Anaerobacillus alkaliphilus: one gene and its partner. The protein of the gene in region 2 interacts with the protein of the main gene of each other region in a pairwise test. Links are inferred from orthologs where the notes say so. Each region holds a gene or a part of one and is shown on either strand. Other genes may lie near its edges.

Region 1 (5,015 bases), on a different replicon or contig from region 2:
TATTGCTTAGAAGAAGGAATTACGTTTGAAGGTACTAAGGCTAACGTGAAACAATATCAAGAAACGCATAAAGTAAGTGTTCAAGTTGCCGCAAGGGAATGTCGCTATCAATTCTTTGAACTTGTAATGCAAAATTATAAAGGCCATTTTTTGGCGTTGGCCCACCATGGTGACGATCAAATAGAGACAATGATTATGCGGCAGGTGAGAGGTGCACATGGATATGGACTAGCTGGTATTCCTGTTAAGAGACCGTTCAGTTGTGGAGTACTTATTCGCCCCTTTCTTTGTCTGTCAAAGGAAGACATACTAACTTATTGTAAGGACGAAGATCTTCAGCCGAAAATTGATCTTAGTAATTTCACTTCAAAATACATGCGCAATCGAATTAGAAATGAAGTGTTACCGATTTTAAAGAGAGAAAACCCAGCTGTTCATCTAAAATTTCAACAACAAAGTGAACTCTTGACCGAAGATGAGCAACTTCTAGAGCAATTGGCTAGAGAAAAATTAGAAGATGTTATCCTAAAAAAGGAACCTAAAAAAATCGTCCTTGCGATATCAACGCTAATAAGTTGTCCAATCTCTTTACAAAGAAGAGGCTTTCAACTAATATTAAACTATCTTTACGAACAAAACATACCAGAAATTACCACTATACATATGAATGATTTTCTGCAGTTCCTTAATAACCGTCATCCATCAGGCTCTCTAGATTTTCCAAACGGTTTATCCATCACAAAATCCTATGACAAATGTTTTCTAGAATTTGAAAAACAAAAGGGTGTTTCTTTTTATGAAGACCAATTATTGATACCAGGGATTGTTACTCTTAAAAAGGGTAAGATAATTGGAGAAGTAATTGAGGCAAACCAGAAAGCACCAATAACCCGAAACACCATGGTTTGTGATAAGGAGAAATTAAAACTACCTTTAATAATAAGAAATCGCCAAAAGGGAGACTCGATGTTCATCAATGGTATGCGAGGAACAAAAAAGTTAAAGGCGCTATTTATTGATGAGAAAGTACCTCGTGATGAGAGAGAGAGCTGGCCGATTGTAGTTAATGGAGATGGAGAAATACTTTGGGTTCCTAAATTGAGAAAAGCGAACTTTGCTGATCCTACAAGTGGAACAAAGGAGTTTGTAAAGTTAACCTTTGAAGAGTTTTAGTAAAAGTACATATTTTTTTGAGGATTAAAGCATGATTATTCATTTTAGTTATACATTATTTTAGGGGGTTATTTTCAAGTCATGATGAGAGATGAAATTAAAGAGGTATTATTATCAGAAGAGGAAATTCAAACAAAAATAAAGGAACTAGGTGCATCTCTATCTGAAGAATATCAGGATCGTTTTCCTCTTGTAGTAGGTGTGCTAAAAGGCGCAATGCCATTTATGAGTGACCTGATTAAACGAATGGATGTTCATTTAGAGGTAGACTTCATGGATGTCTCTAGCTATGGAAATGAAATGGTTTCTTCAGGAGAAGTGAAAATCATTAAGGATTTAAATACTTCTGTAGAAGGAAGAGATGTATTAATCATCGAGGACATTATTGATAGTGGGCTAACCTTAAATTACTTAGTTGATTTATTTCATTATAGAAAAGCTAAGTCGGTTAAGATTGTCACGCTATTGGATAAGCCTGAAGGAAGAAAAGTTGATCTGAAGCCTGATTTGGCAGGTTTCAAAGTGCCTGATGAGTTTGTGGTAGGGTATGGTTTAGACTACGCAGAGCGTTATCGTAACCTTCCTTATATCGGAATTTTAAAGCCCGAGATTTATCAGGGGTAATTAATTGTGATTAAGAATAGTTTTATGCTAATATTTAATGAAGCTTTATGTGCTAGTGGGAGGAGGTAAAGGATGAATCGAATTTTTCGAAATACAGTCTTTTATTTATTAATCTTTTTAGTAATTGTTGGTATTGTAAGTTTCTTTAACGGGCCACCAGCAGATACTCGGGATATGACGTACGGTGAATTTCACACTCACTTAGTAAGAGGTGAAGTGGGTGAAAGTTCTATTCAGCCAGTCAGGGATGTGTACGTAATCCGTGGAGAACTAAAAACAGCAGGTGCAGAGGCTTTTGTAGTTAATGTACCTAGATCAGATATCGCTCTTGATGCTATCTTAGATGCTGCTGAAAGAGGCGACACTGAATTAACAGTATTACCAGCTGAACAAACAAGTGGTTGGGTAACTTTCTTTACATCAATTATTCCATTTGTGATTATCTTTATTTTATTCTTTTTCCTTTTAAGCCAAGCTCAGGGTGGCGGAAGCCGAGTCATGAACTTTGGTAAGAGTAAAGCTAAGCTTTACGATGATAAAAAGAAAGCCAAGTTTAAAGATGTAGCAGGTGCAGATGAGGAAAAGCAAGAACTCGTAGAAGTTGTTGAATTCTTAAAAGATCCACGTAGGTTTTCTGCGATTGGAGCACGTATTCCTAAAGGGGTATTACTAGTAGGACCTCCTGGTACTGGTAAAACATTACTAGCTCGAGCAGTTGCTGGAGAAGCCGGAGTTCCATTTTTCTCAATCAGTGGTTCAGACTTCGTTGAGATGTTCGTTGGGGTCGGTGCTTCGCGTGTTCGTGATTTATTTGAGAATGCTAAGAAAAATGCACCTTGTATCATTTTCATAGATGAAATTGATGCTGTAGGACGACAACGTGGTGCTGGTTTAGGTGGAGGACACGATGAGCGTGAACAAACATTAAACCAATTACTTGTTGAGATGGATGGATTTGGCGTTAACGAAGGAATTATTATTATCGCCGCAACAAACCGCGCGGATATTTTAGACCCTGCATTGCTTCGTCCAGGACGTTTTGACCGTCAAATTTTAGTTGGACGCCCAGATGTCAAAGGTCGTGAAGCGGTTCTTGAAGTACATGCTCGCAATAAGCCTTTAGGCGAAGATGTAAATTTAAAAACGATTGCTACTCGTACACCTGGATTTTCGGGTGCCGACTTAGAGAATTTATTGAACGAAGCTGCTTTAGTTGCTGCTCGTACTGATAAGAAGATCATTGATATGAACGATATTGAAGAGGCAATTGACCGTGTTATTGCTGGACCTGCTAAGAAGAGCAGAGTTATTTCTGAAAAAGAGAAAAATATTGTTGCTTATCATGAAGCCGGTCATACAGTCGTTGGAGTTAGACTAGAAAGTGCTGATATGGTCCATAAAGTAACCATTGTCCCACGTGGTCAAGCTGGTGGTTATGCAGTAATGCTTCCAAAAGAAGATCGTTACTTTATGACGAAACCAGAGCTGTTAGATAAGATTGTCGGCTTACTTGGTGGTCGAGTTGCCGAAGAAATTATTTTTGGTGAAGTAAGTACAGGTGCCCATAACGACTTCCAACGTGCAACAGGAATTGCTCGTAAAATGGTCACGGAGTACGGAATGAGTGATAAGCTTGGCCCAATGCAATTTGGTACAGGTCAAGGTGGCAATGTATTCCTTGGGCGTGATATTAATAATGAGCAAAACTATAGTGATGCAATTGCATATGAAATTGACCAAGAAATGCAACGCATTATTAAAGAGAGCTATGAGCGTTGTCGAACCATCTTACTTGATAACAAAGATAAGCTTGAATTGATTGCAAAAACGCTTCTTGAAATAGAGACATTAGATGCTGAGCAAATTAAATCGTTAATGGCGGATGGTAAGCTTCCAGAAGGGCATCATTCCAATAACGTAAATAAGACAACTGAAGGCGATGTTAAAGTGAATATTAATACAAAGAAAGAAGAAACAAAGCCTACAGATGCTCCAGTTGAAAATGACGAAGAAGCACTTCTTCCTGAAAAGAAGGATGAAACCAAGAACGAAGATAATAAGTAATGTTAAAAGGGTGTCTTTTATAGACACCTTTTTTTACTAGCTCTTTTCGTAAACATTGTGGCTTTTTACGCTAAAATAATCGAAAAAAATACCCTAGATGAAGATATCAGCCAACAAATCAAGTAAGAAAAGAGCAATACTTACTAAATTAGTGATCAATCCTTAGTATTTTGTGTAAAAATCCGGCTTTTGGGATTTTTACGAAAGCAACAAACTTTTCGAAAACAGCACTTTAATAAGTTAAAAATACAAATTTGTTCATTTTTCGCTCATAAGTATTTATACTGAAGAGGGATAAAAATTCAATAACCTAAGTAGGTGACATTAATGATCTTTGTTTTAGATGTAGGAAATACAAACATTGTATTAGGTGTTTATGAAGGAGAAAAACTTAAGTACCATTGGAGAATAGGGACTGACCGAACAAAAACAGAAGACGAGTTTGGCATGATGGTGAAACAACTCTTTTCTTATGAAGGGCTCACCACGAAAGACATAGATGGAATTATTATTTCGTCAGTAGTACCTCCAATTATGTATGCCTTAGAGAAAATGTGTAAGAAATATTTTAATATCACACCAATGGTCATTGGTCCTGGTATTAAAACAGGTTTGAATATTAAATATGATAATCCGAAAGAAGTGGGTGCCGATAGAATTGTCAATGCAGTAGCTGCAATTGATATGTACGGTGGTCCCTTGATTATTGTTGATTTTGGAACTGCAACTACATATTGTTATATCAATGAAGAAAAACAATATATGGGTGGTGCTATTGCTCCAGGGATTGGGATTTCAACAGAAGCTTTATACAATAGAGCATCTAAACTTCCTCGAATAGAAATTGTTAAGCCTAATAACATTATTGGTAAAAATACTGTTAGTGCCATGCAAGCGGGTATTTTATATGGGTATGTTGGACAAGTTGAAGGTATCGTTACTCGTATGAAAGCACAAGCAGTAGGGAATCCTAAGGTGATTGCAACAGGTGGTTTAGCACCTTTAATTGCAAATGAGTCGACGATGATTGATGTTGTAGACCCATTTTTAACACTCAAAGGACTTCAAATGATCTATACAAAAAATCTAGAATAAATTAGTAAAGAGGATGACTCAAGGGAGTCGGTTACTACCAATTTTGGTGGAGTCATTCC
Region 2 (8,502 bases):
ATTATTTTTGAATCTGAAAAGAAATAGCCACTTTTCATCCCAAGTGTTACGCATAGAGCACTCATAATTGCGACACTTGCTGCCATAAACCAAGGGGAAAATCCAATCAATGCAGCCCCAATCCCTGCTCCAAATGCGTCTAATGAAAGGGCAATCCCTAGAAAAAAAGCTTCTCTACCAGTAATTGTTCCTGAATTATCAAAGTCTGCAACCATTGGTTTTCTCAAAATTTTTATTACTACTCCTAAAACTTTAATCTCAAAATTAACTATTACGTCGTCTTCCTTATTCTTTTCATCTCTTTTCGCTGGTCGATAAATCTGATAAAGAGCCCATGCTCCAATCATTATCAAAATCAAGCCACCAATAGACTCTGCAATACTTGGTGATAAGTATTTGACAATCATGTTACCAATAGTCATGGCAACAAGAATAGACACCGCCGAGCATGAAGCAATAAACAGCAAAGACTTAAAAGGAAGCTTCATCTTCCTTAGGCCATAGGTTAGCCCAACTCCAAAGCTATCGAGACTTACTGCCAACGCTAATAAAAGTAAGGAAAGAATTTCAACCATATTCAAAGCTCCTTCCAACCACTGATACGATAGTATATGGTAGGAGCCCATCCAATGTACTTATTAATTTTGAATTATGAATTATGAATTGATGTAAGTGAAAGTCTACGAAGCAAAACTTTCACCATAATTTCTAATACACAATTCATAATTTTATTTCTTTTGGCATTTCGGACAAAAGTGGGTTCCTCTTCCACCTACAACAATTTTTTCTATTGCCGTTCCACAAGCTTTACAAGGCTCACCTTTTCTACCGTAAACAAATAATTGTTGTTGGAACATGCCCATTTCTCCTTGACCATTAACATAAGACTTCACAGAGCTACCACCTAAATCTATAGCTTCTTGAAGCGTAGCCTTTATTTCTTTATGAAGTCTTTTTACCTCTTTTTCTGTTAAGTCCTTTCCAACACGTTCTGGATAAATTCCAGAACGATAAAGTGCTTCATCTACGTAAATGTTTCCTAGTCCGACCAACTTAGTTTGATCTAATAAGGTTACCTTTACTTTGCGATTAGAGTCCTTAAACACTTCCTTTAAGGTGCTAGGCTTAAATTTCTCATCAAAAGGTTCAATTCCTAACTGAGTTAAAGGAAGACTGATATCCTCTTCCCCTTTAAGGAAGAGGTGCATTGTACCAAATTTTCTTACATCACGATAGCGTAACTGAGTTCCATCAGTGAACGAAAAAATAACATGTGTATGTTTATCAATTTCTTCTTCCTTTTCGTGTAAACCATAACGCCCTTCCATACGAAGGTGAGATACAATGACATAATTATCAAGGATGATTTTCAAGAATTTTGCTCTTCTTTCAACTCCCCTAATGGTCTGACCAATTAATAAGTGACAAAATTCTGCAACATCATCTGGTCTTTTAATGATCTTCCCCCAGTGAACAGTGATCTCTTGAATCGTTTTTCCGACAACTAACTGTTGTAACGTTCTTTTAACTGTCTCAACCTCTGGTAATTCCGGCATAAAACCACCCCATTCCAATTATGAATTAGAAATTATGAATTTTGAATGGCTTTTATGAATTGCTTCGAAGCATTTCTGATTAATTCATAATTCAAAATTCACAATTCAAAATTTTAACTACTTCGCATCATACCAAGAGCTGCCGTAGGCATATTCGACTTTTAATGGTACTTTTAAGTCAATCGCCGATTCCATTACTTCTGGTACGATCAGTTTTAATTTATCCAACTCTTGTTTCGGGGCTTCAAAGATCAATTCATCGTGTACTTGTAAAAGTAACTTTGCCTCTAGACCTTCTGCTTCAATTCTTAACGCAATATTTACCATTGCTTTTTTTATGATATCAGCAGCTGTCCCTTGAATTGGTGTGTTCATAGCTGTGCGTTCTGCGAAACTCCGTAAATTAAAGTTACGGCTAGTAATCTCTGGTAAAAATCTTCGGCGGTGGAGAAGTGTCGTTACAAACCCCTTCTCCCTTGCTTCTTGAACAATATTATCCATATAATCCCTTACACCAGGAAAACTTTCTAAATATCTTTCAATAAAACTGCCTGCTTCTTTTCGAGTAATTCCTAAACTTTGTGATAATCCGTAATCACTAATTCCATATACGATCCCGAAGTTAACCGCTTTAGCATGACGTCGCATTAGATCTGTCACAGCATCTTTTTCAACGTGAAAAACGTCCATAGCTGTTCTCGTATGAATATCCATCCCATTATTGAAAGCATCTATTAGCGTTTCATCATTTGCAATATGAGCTAGTACCCTTAATTCAATTTGTGAATAATCAGCAGCGAAAATAATCCAGTCAGGACTTGATGGTATAAATGCTTTTCTTATTTTCCTTCCTTCTTCTAAGCGAATCGGAATGTTTTGTAAGTTCGGTTCAGTCGAACTCAACCGGCCGGTTTGAGTCAGTGCTTGATTAAACATCGTATGAATTTTTGCTGTATCTTGATGGACAACCTTCAATAGTCCCTCAATGTAGGTTGAGTTTAGTTTTCCTAATTGACGGTAATGCAATATACTCGGAATGACCTCATGCTTGTCCGCTAACTTTTCTAATACATCTGCTGATGTAGAAGCTCCTGTTTTTGTTTTTTTGAGCACAGGTAAATTAAGTTTCTCAAAAAGGACTTCGCCTAGCTGCTTTGGAGAGTTGATGTTAAATTCAATTCCAGCAAGACTATGTATTTCTTTTTCAAGGTTTTTCAATTGTTCCCCTAAGTCTTCTCCCATCAACCGCAATTGTTCAACGTCAACTTTCACACCTGTCATTTCCATTTTTCCTAGAATAATCGTCAACGGCATTTCTAAATCGTAAAAAAGTTCATTTAGTTGATTTGCTGTTAACTCTTCACAAACTTCTTCTCTTAATGTGTAGACTGTGTTTGCCTTTTTCACAAGATGCTCAGCTACTATATCTCGATCTGGTATACTGCGTTTTGCACCTTTTCCATAAATAGCTTCATCTAAAGAGACGATTCGTTTACCTTTGCGATTAGCAATGTCTGCTACTTCATGGGAAGAAGCTGATGGATCAAGAATATAGGAAGCAATTAGAAGATCAAAGTTAATACCCTCTAGTTCAATTCCCTTCCATCCAAGGGCAACAACCGCACGTTTTGCATCGAATATCGCTTTTTTGGCTTCTTTATCTTTCGCCCACTCTTTAAAAGTGTCGCTCGCTATAGCCATTTCTGTAGGAATGTAATAACGTCCATTTTCATTAACAATTGCTAGACCAATGATATCAGCTTGGTGATAGTTTTCATCTAACACTTCCACTACAATTGCCGACTCCTTTGTAAGCATCTCGTCCGTTATTTCGTTAGCAATTGTAAAATCAAGCGCTTCTATTTCCTCGACTAGTTCTGTCTCATCAAAGTCAAAACGATCTAATAATGATTGAAAGTCTAGCTCTTTAAACAAGGAGATAACTTTCTGTTCATCATATTCCCCAAAGACTAATTCGTCTCTTGGGATCGTAATTGGAACCTCACAATAAATTGTAGCAAGCTCCTTACTCATAACAGCCTTTTCTTTATTTTCTGTGAGGTTTTCCTTTAGCTTTTTCCCTGAGACTAAATCAATTGACTCGAGCAGCTTCTCAACAGAACCAAACTCTTTTAAAAGCTTAATTGCTGTTTTTTCACCAATCCCCGGTACTCCAGGGATGTTATCGGAAGGATCACCCATTAAGCCTTTCATATCAATAATTTGTTTTGGGTTGATGCCATATTTCTCTAAAACGAATGTTTCATCATATGTATCTACATTAGAAATTCCTTTTCTAGTTAATGCGACTGTTACTTTTTCGGAAACAAGTTGAAGCAGGTCTTTATCACCAGAGTAGATTTTCACTTCCCAATCTTCTTGTTCACTAACTTCTTTCGCTAAGGTACCGATGATGTCATCAGCCTCGTAGTTTTCAATTTCATAGCGTTTTACATTAAAAGCATCTAATAGCTCTCTTATTAGAGGAAATTGCTCAGAAAGTTCTGGTGGAGTTTTTTGTCTTCCTCCTTTATATTCTTGGAAAGTTTTGTGACGAAATGTTGTTTTCCCAGCGTCAAAGGCAACTAACAGGTGAGTTGGTTTTTCTTCCTCAATTACTTTTAGCAGCATCGTTGTAAAACCGTATACAGCATTTGTATAAACACCTTTATCATTATTTAACAGTGGTAAAGCAAAAAAAGCACGATATGCAATACTATTACCATCAATCATCACTAATTTATTCTTCAAAGAGAATGCACCCCAATTTATCTAATATTGTCCTTTTATTTTACCATGTTCAATGCCGAATAAAAAACGAGGAAGCCTATTTACAAAAATAGACTTCCCTTGTTTAACTCTATTAATTACTGTACCCCATAAGAATACGAGCGTATGGAGCATCAGCAGGTAGGACAATTACCGTTTGATCATCAATCGTCTTCTCATAACTCAATAATGTTCGATATAAATTATAGAACTCTACATCTCTACCAAATGACTGATTATAGATTTGGGCTGCTCCTGCTTCCCCTTCAGCAATAATTACGTTTGCATCAGCATTTGCTTTTGCAACAATCTCTTTCACTTCACGGTCTGTATTTGCACGGATACGATTAGCTTCTGCATCCCCCTGAGATAAGTAATCTTGAGCAATAGAGTTACGCTCAGAAATCATTCGGCGATATACAGCTTGCTCATTCTCCTCTGGTAAATCTGTACGCTTCATTCTCACGTCAGTAACTGAGATACCATAATTATCACGAGCTAAGAGTTCATTCACTCGTTCTAATACGCGGTCGTTAAAGCTACCTCGAGAAGATTTTTCTTCATTAATAATTTCATCATAATCCAACTGACCTAATTCTGCTCGAATGACTGAATAAATAAAATTCATCATAATTGTTTCTGCACGATCGATTGTTTGTGCACTACCTATCATTTGTTGAGGATCATCAATTCGCCAAATCGCATAATTATCAACTAGAATTCTCTTTTTGTCTCGAGTATTAATTTCAGTTGGTTCTACGTCTAATATCATTTGTTTTTTCGTTAACGTAGAAACCGACTGGATAAAAGGAACTTTAAACTTCAACCCTGGGTCTTGTTCAACTCGAACTACCTCACCAAATTGTCTTACAACCTTAAACTGACCTTGATGTACAATAAAAATATTAGTAAGTAATAACATAAGCAAGCCAATAACTACTACTAACAATATTCCTAGTTTCGTATATTTTTTCCAATCATCCGTTGGTTTTCTTTCACTAAAATCAATAATTTTATCGGTCATTAATTTCCACTCCCTTGTCGTGAAGTTGTCGTTGCGGGTGGATTTACCTCAGTCGTTCTTTCTAGTGAACGAATTGGTAGATATTTCACAGTGTCAGAACTACTGTCCATAATATAAATTTCTGTATTAGGTAGAACTCTTTCTAAGGTCTCTAATACCAAACGAGTTCTCGTTACTTCAGGGTTAATTAGATACTCATTATAAAGGGCATCAAATCTAGCTACATCACCACGAGCACGCTCTAAACGCTCCGTTCTCGTTCCTTCTGCCCTTGAGATGATAGCATCCTGTTCACCTTTTGCCTCATTCATCTTTTGGTTACGATATTTATTTGCTTCGTTTATCTTAGTCAAACGTTCCTCACGAGCATCAGTAACTTCGGTAAAAGCACGACGTACTTCTTCAGTAGGTAATTCAACATCTTGAAGTTTTACATCCATAACTGAAATACCAATATCATAAGATTCAATCAGATCAACAAGATAATCCCAAACGTGAGCTTCTATTGCAGGTCTCTGATCTGTTAAAGCATCATCAATGCGAGAACTCCCGATTACACCACGGAGCGATGCTGAGGTTGCACTAAATAAAATTTGCTCAGGGTTATTAGAATTAAATAGGAATTTCTCTGGATTTGTAATTCGCCATTGAACTACTAAGTCCGCTAGCAAGATATTCTCATCCCCTGTAATCATTTTTGCTTCATCACGATATTCTACTACCTGACCATTTGTTTCATCATAACCCACCGTAGTGGTAAACGTACCTCTTGAGAGGATTTCTACTTTTTGAATTGGCCAAGGCAACTTAAACTTTAATCCTGGTTCTGTAATATGTTCATCAACCTTACCAAAAGTAATTAGTGCTGCCTGTTCAGACTCATCAACTATATACCAACCAGTCGTTAAGAACAGAGCTAAAATTGCGATTCCAATGAGTGAAAGGAAGCCGACGATAATTTGCTTCACTGTTACCATGAATGTTCCCCACTTTCCATTTTGTTTTTATTTACTCTTTACCCATTATACTTACGTATTAGATAAAATAAAAGTTTCATAACTTTACAGTTTTAAAAAACAAAAAAAAGGAAAGCAATAATTGCTTTCCGAAAGAAAAGGGGGTGTAAGTCAATTTCCGACTACAGTGTAGTGTTTATTTGCTTACAATTACAGTTTACAAAACTAACTATAGCAACTATTCATTAAGTTACTATAAACTACTTGTTAATTTTTTGTAAACATTCCTTATTTTAACTGGTTTTTATTAAATTTAATAGTAAATGCTGTACCTTTACCCACTTCACTTTCAACAACAATTTCTCCGTTATGTGCTTCAACCAAATGCTTCACAATTGCCAGACCTAATCCAGTTCCACCTGAATTTCGACTTCTTGCTCGATCAACTCTGTAAAACCGTTCAAATACTCTTGGTATCTCTTCTTTACTGATGCCAATCCCTGTGTCCTTTACTGAAAAATATACTTTATCACTATACTCTTGAATGAACACATCAATTCGTCCACCTTTTTGAGTATAGGTAATAGCGTTATTTATTAGGTTAATCATGATTTGTTTGATACGTAACGGGTCACCTTCAATAACACCTGAGCCTTCTTTCGTCTTTGATAACATGATACCTTTTTCTTCAGCTTTATTACTTAACATGACAATAATATCATCAGTTAACATACTTAAATCCACACGTTGCCAATTAAGCTGAAACTTGCTTTGTTCAATTTTTGATAAGTCTAATAAATCCTGAATTAAACTTTGAAGTCTTTCACTTTCATCCCAGATGATTTTCAGGAAGCGATTACGTAAAGCTTCATCCTCTGCTGCACCGTCTAATAACGTTTCAGTAAAGCCTTTAACAGAAGTTACAGGTGTTTTTAATTCATGGGAAACATTTGCTACAAAATCTTTACGCATCTGTTCTAGTCTTTTTAATTCAGTTATATCGTGAAAAACTAGGACGATTCCCTTTAATCTCTCTTTTTCCCCACTACTAATAATAGGTGCTCCGTATACATCAAAGTGACGCATTTCTAATTGAATTGGCAAAATGATTTGTTTTCTTTGTCCCTTTTCAGTCAAAAAAATCTCTTGTACAATTTTTACGATTTGTTTATGCGGTATCACGTTGTGATAAACTTTATGAAGCCAATGTTCAACATCTTCTTGAAAAATTGTTTTACAGGATTTATTTATAATACTTATTTCACCTTTATAGTTAATTAAGACTAGTCCACTACCCATATTTTCAATCAGCGTTTCCAGACGTTCTTGTTGTGCCTTATATGTTTTTGTGACTTCGTCTAGATTTTGGGCTAATACATTAAGTGAACGACTTAATTGGCCAGTTTCATCATTTTTCCCATGAGAAGCTCGAACTTTAAAGTTTCCTTTAGCTAACTGATTGGCTACTGAGGTTGCCTCTTCAATTGGCTTGGCCAATTCATTCGTAATCCTCGAACTTAAAAGCATGATAACTAAAAATGCTATGGAGAAACTAAAAAGTAACAATCCCCAAACTTTTTTATGAACTTCATCTAAAAGGTGAATGGGTAAGCCTAAACGGACATATCCAATGATTTCTTCTCTTTCAAGAAGAGGAACAGCGTAAAAGAGAAGATCTGCACCAACTGTATCACTAAATCTTATTGCTTGCCCTTCCCCCTCTTCTCGGACCTGAATAATCTCTGGCCTATTAAGGTGGTTTTCCATTTGTTTTTTGTCTGTGGCAGTTTCAGCGATTACTTCTCCTGTTGCTGTTATTACTGTTATTCTTGAGGCTAATTGATCCCCCATATCATTAACGATAGTTCCTAAATCGGTATGATCTAATCCAGTTTCCAGTATACTTATTGCCACGATTTTGGCTTCCTTAGATACGCGCTCACTAAGCTGTTCAAAATAAAACTCTTTAAACAGTTGCCCCAGTAATAGACCCAAACCAACTAATACAAAAAATATGGCAATCAATAAAGAGATCGTAAGCTTATTTCTATATTTATGCATTCAATTGAGGCTCCTCTAGCTTATAGCCTAATCCACGAATTGTTTTGATGTATATTGGTTTTTTTGTATTTGGTTCTATTTTCTCCCGCAAATGACTTATATGAACATCTACAATTCTCGTATCACCAACAAACTC

What was found.
Region 1: the proteins of hflK (region 2) and ftsH interact in binary tests that used the Escherichia coli proteins (3 or more experiments, as listed by UniProt). The link is inferred for Anaerobacillus alkaliphilus from one-to-one orthologs.

What each region holds. Positions count from the first base shown.
Region 1 is NZ_QOUX01000036.1:41,437-46,451, forward strand. Bases 1,455-4,365 are described here. They hold ftsH (ATP-dependent zinc metalloprotease FtsH), read left to right. Parts: upstream 1,455-1,869; coding sequence 1,870-3,861; downstream 3,862-4,365. Other genes in these bases: hpt (hypoxanthine phosphoribosyltransferase), read left to right, coding at 1,455-1,797; DS745_RS10965 (type III pantothenate kinase), read left to right, coding at 4,189-4,365. Also shown: tRNA lysidine(34) synthetase TilS, read left to right, coding at 1-1,173; more of hpt, read left to right, coding at 1,258-1,454; more of DS745_RS10965, read left to right, coding at 4,366-4,956. UniProt on the Escherichia coli protein: Acts as a processive, ATP-dependent zinc metallopeptidase for both cytoplasmic and membrane proteins. Plays a role in the quality control of integral membrane proteins.
Region 2 is NZ_QOUX01000046.1:865,827-874,328, forward strand. Bases 4,338-7,223 are described here. They hold hflK (FtsH protease activity modulator HflK), read right to left. Parts: upstream 6,327-7,223; coding sequence 5,349-6,326; downstream 4,338-5,348. Other genes in these bases: hflC (protease modulator HflC), read right to left, coding at 4,420-5,349; pnpS (two-component system histidine kinase PnpS), read right to left, coding at 6,594-7,223. Outside these bases: sporulation membrane protein YtaF, read right to left, coding at 1-575; mutM (DNA-formamidopyrimidine glycosylase), read right to left, coding at 729-1,556; polA (DNA polymerase I), read right to left, coding at 1,674-4,289; more of pnpS, read right to left, coding at 7,224-8,366; DS745_RS19455 (response regulator transcription factor), read right to left, coding at 8,359-8,502.